DNA from 2 places in the Pedobacter sp. W3I1 genome. Region 1 is predicted to be linked to the other one. Evidence: riboswitches for the same ligand, from Rfam matches in the RefSeq annotation. Region 1 holds a riboswitch; the other holds the start of a gene.

Region 1 (2,203 bases):
GGGAACAAGATGGGGCGATCCACACTTTATCCAAGCCTCTTTTTTCTGCAACTTGATTAATGATTGAAACAGATTTCTCGAAATCATTTTTCCAGATGTTTCTTCCGTCTACCAAACCTAACGAAAGGATGGTATCTTCTTTTAACAAAGCTAAAACATCCGCTAATTGACCTTCAGCACGTACCAGGTCGATATGTAAAATATTTACCGGGAGTGAAGTAGTTAGTGCTAAATTATTGCCCAGGCCTTCGAAATAGGTAGCCAAAACAATTTTTAACCTTGGGAAAGCCTTTCTGATCTCTTTATAAGCATATTCGTAAGCTTTTTTGTCTTTTTCGGTAAGGTCTAAAGTCAAAAATGGCTCATCAAACTGAACATACTCTACATCCAAAGCGTCTAATCGGGATAAAATTTCGATATAAACCGGAAGGAGATTTTTGATCAGATCGATCTTTTCAAAGCCAGCTTCTTTTTCTTTTCCCAATAAAAGGTAAGAAACCGGGCCAATTAAAACAGGCTTAGTCGCAATGCCCAATTGTTTTGCCTCATAAAACTCATCGATAATTTTGGTGGAGAAAAGTTTAAACGGCTGATCTTTGTAAAATTCAGGAACAATGTAATGATAATTGGTATCGAACCATTTGGTCATTTCCATCGCTACCACATCCAGACCTTCTTTTTGATAACCCCTGGCCATGGCAAAATAGAGATCAAGTTCAGAATTTCCTTTTTTCAGGATCACTTCGTTATACCTTTTCGGTATTGCCCCAAAAGTTAAAGAATGATCGAGCACATGATCATAAAAAGAAAAGTCGTTTGATGGAATAACATCAATTCCAGCTTCTTTTTGAAGGTTCCAGTTTTCGTGGCGAATGTTTTTTCCCACCTGAAGTACATTTTTGTACCCAGTTTTATCTGCCCAGTAATTTTCGCAGATTTTCTTTAATTCCCTTTGGCTACCTATTCGCGGATAGCCCAGATTTTGCGTTAGCATCTCTTTTAAAGATTAAGTAAATAAATCGTTTAAAAGCTCTTAAAGCAATATTTTATAATGTTTTTTGTTAGAAATAAAAAAGGAAAGGTTTGGGCACAAACAACCTACTCATCAGCCAGAAGCTTAAAGCAAGCATATAAAATGGTTAATTTTATGTTGTACAATCAGACCTGACCAATTACTTTATAACGCGAAAGCACCGTCAATTCAATATAGGCAGGTCTCCTGACTTATTCCCGGTCTTATCGCCTTCCCATCCCGGTAAACGGCACAGTGGCATGAATGATAAGACCGTTGTCTTTTTAACAAAAAGACAGAATTTACAGTTGCGCGACAGCTCGTGATTTGCACACGATTCCCTATTAATCCCGGTTGTATTCCGGGAACCTGTATCGGTTGATGAAAAATAAAGTTAAGAACTTACATCAGGACAAATGTATGGATTAGGATTTAAAGATTAAGGTATTTTTGTAAGCATTGATTTTACCACCTCCATACAAATGCTCATCAGTTAGAGACTATGTGGACATATATAGTAAATATTTTTCCGCTCTATGCCGCGGAGGCATGGTACTTTGGAGCGCCAAAGTACCCAAAGCGCTTCGTCAATCCAACAAGGAGCCTCCACACGCCCTCTCCCTCATCAAAAAAACAACGGCACTTTGTTTTGTTCGTTGGTGCTAATTGAATGTTTTTGCAGATTTGAACACAAAACCACTGCGTTAAGGTTTGGGTGTGCTAAGGGGTTCTGTCCTGCATCTGTTTTTTTGATTTCCTGCTCTTGGGATTGACGACGTTCTTCGGTATAACCTGTTCGTTTTTTCAAAGCAAGCCAGCATAGTGCCTTAGAAAATTTCAACGCCGCATTAAATAATAAATTAGGTGAGCGTACATAAACACTTATATCTGTGTGCATCCTTTTTATCTGTGGTTAATAGTATGCTCATAGAATCACTTGTAACAAATTTACAGCAAGCCGTTTTTGGAGCTTATTCTCTATTATATTTGATTACCTAACTAAACCTTATTATGATAAAAATCTACTTTAAAAGGCTTTTTATTGCTTTTTTAATGATAAATAGCTGTGCAGTACTGGCCCAGGAAGTGCCAACGCCAAAATCTCATTTTGGTTTTGATATCGGTGACGATTATCAACTGGCCAATTATACCCAAACAGAAGCTTATTTTAAAAAACTGGCGGCAAGCTCT
Region 2 (2,203 bases), 2.8 Mb from region 1:
CTCTTCCATAATACAGCATCTTTGCGTAGGTTGTCCAAAATTCTTTTGGATCGTATTTGGGAAAATCGCTTTCAGTAGGGTATTTACTCATATAAGTGTAAATAAGCTTATAATCTTCTGGTGTAAGATTAAACTGTTCTTTCACTGGGAAAGCCTCAGGAAAAATTAATTTCTGCATGAGCTTTTGTTGGTCGTTAATGGCGAAGGCATTTTTGCCTGCTAAGCTGAAAGGCTTGTTTACTAACTTGTTTGTACTATCCATATATCCGGTGCCCATTACCAGATTCGTCAATTTCAATTCATATTCTTTTGGATCGTACTGCGCTGCTTGATCATACACCAAATGATCTCCATTATAAAACTTAATGGGATTGGTATGTTTGGCAGATTCGCCGGCATCGCCAATGGCCAGGCGGTTTAAAATACGGCTATCGTTTAATCCGTTTGCTTTCAGTTTTTCATTAATTTCTGCCCGGCTAATAAATTCGAATAAACGGTTAAAAGCATCGTTATCGCTGGTAAGCAAAATCTTTTTAACATAATGTTCTATTGATGGAAGCCCGTTTTTAGCACTTGTATCTTTTAAAACTTTGGTTTGTCCTTTATAGGCGCTATCAGTAATCATGGTGCTTTTGGCTGTTAAACCAGTGTTTTTTAACCGGTTTACCTTTTCCAGGGCAAAAATCACCGCAGCAAGTTTAACCGTACTGGCGGGATAAAAATAATGGTGCGGATCTAAATTATAGCTAAACGTTTTAAAAGCAGGTCTATTCTTTACATCACGGTTAACCTGGGTATATAGAATTTGTATTTCGTTTTTATGTGGATGATGGAGCACCGAAGAAAAAAGTTCGGGTTTGCTTTCCATCATTTTCTTCAGAAAAACAGTATCGGTTTTTTGTGCCATAGCAGATATGCCGATTAACGAAAATGCAATAATTAAAATCCTTTTCATGAGTAAAAATTTGATTCCTAATTTAGCCTTTTCTATTAAAATCACCATTTTCCATCATCCATTTTACATGTTGTTTAATTTTGTTACTTTTGCAGCGCTTTTGGTTTCCGGCTTTACACCCGGAATTAAAAGGGAATACAGTGTAAATCTGTAACTGTCCCGCAGCTGTAAGCTCCTTAACGGATTTCCAATCAATCTGCCACTGTTCCGACTCGTTCGGCATGGGAAGGCCGGAAACCCGGGAGTAAGTCAGAAGACCTGCCTTCAGCATTTAATTTCATAGCTTTCGGGGATTGAAGCTAGGATTGAGATACATAACGTTTTTCGTATTTTCATTTCCTTTCCTAATCTGTTGGCTGTGGGCAAAACCACAATCAAATGAACAAAAAAAGAATGCTAACTGTAGCCAGTCTAGGGCTAGCGCAGTTAATGATTAGCCAGGTGGCTAATGCTCAAAATCAAGACAGTTTACAGCTTAAAGATGTTGTAATTTCTGCGACAAAAAACGATCAGAAACAATCGCAAACAGGTAAAGTGGTCAGCATTATCAGTCGCGAAGTACTCGAACGCAGTAACGGCAAATCATTACCGGATTTATTAAACGAACAGGCTGGTATCATCATCAGCGGAGGAAACAGCAACCAGGGAAAAGACAAAAGTATCTTTTTTAGAGGATCGGGAAGTGGTTATACTTTAGTATTGGTTGATGGGATTATCCAGAATGACCCTTCAAGTATTAGTGGTACATTTGATTTACGTCTGTTCTCAATCGATCAGATCGATCATATTGAGATTTTAAGAGGTGGCCAGTCGACTATTTACGGATCGGATGCTGTTGCAGGTGTAATCAACATCGTAACTAAAAAGGGTGGACCTAAAGGAAATACCATTTATGGTGTAGCCAGTGCGGGCAGCTTTGAAACTTACAAAGGAACTATCGGTTTAAATGGTGGCGTAGAAGGTTTTTCTTACAATATTAACTACACGCATTTAAAAACTGATGGGATTTCTGAAGCCGTTGCACCAGTTGGAAGTGCAGCCATCTTTGATAAAGACGGCTTTAAAACCGATGGTTTAAATGCTAATTTCGGAATTAAACTCGACAAAAATTTCTCTGTTAACCCATTTTTACGTTACTTCTATGGCGATTATAAAATAGATGAAGGTGCATTTAGCGATGGCTTACCGACCAACAATTCTGTTTTAAAACAATTTAGTGCAGGTTTCAATTCCGAGTATAAATTCAAT

The links. Region 1 has a riboswitch for cobalamin ahead of metE (5-methyltetrahydropteroyltriglutamate--homocysteine S-methyltransferase). Riboswitches for the same ligand answer to the same signal wherever they lie in the genome.
Region 2: it holds a riboswitch for cobalamin, as region 1 does, so the genes downstream of both, QF042_RS12980 (TonB-dependent siderophore receptor) here and metE (5-methyltetrahydropteroyltriglutamate--homocysteine S-methyltransferase) in region 1, are expected to answer to the same signal.

The regions. Positions count from the first base shown of each region.
Region 1 is NZ_JAUSXN010000001.1:364,099-366,301, forward strand. Features, by position in the region: gene metE (5-methyltetrahydropteroyltriglutamate--homocysteine S-methyltransferase) at 1-994, opposite strand, end outside; cobalamin riboswitch at 1,192-1,400, opposite strand; gene QF042_RS01570 (hypothetical protein) at 1,638-1,910, opposite strand; gene QF042_RS01575 (M14 metallopeptidase family protein) at 2,024-2,203, shown strand, end outside.
Region 2 is NZ_JAUSXN010000001.1:3,116,110-3,118,312, forward strand. Features, by position in the region: gene QF042_RS12975 (serine hydrolase) at 1-955, opposite strand, end outside; cobalamin riboswitch at 1,040-1,236, shown strand; gene QF042_RS12980 (TonB-dependent siderophore receptor) at 1,334-2,203, shown strand, end outside.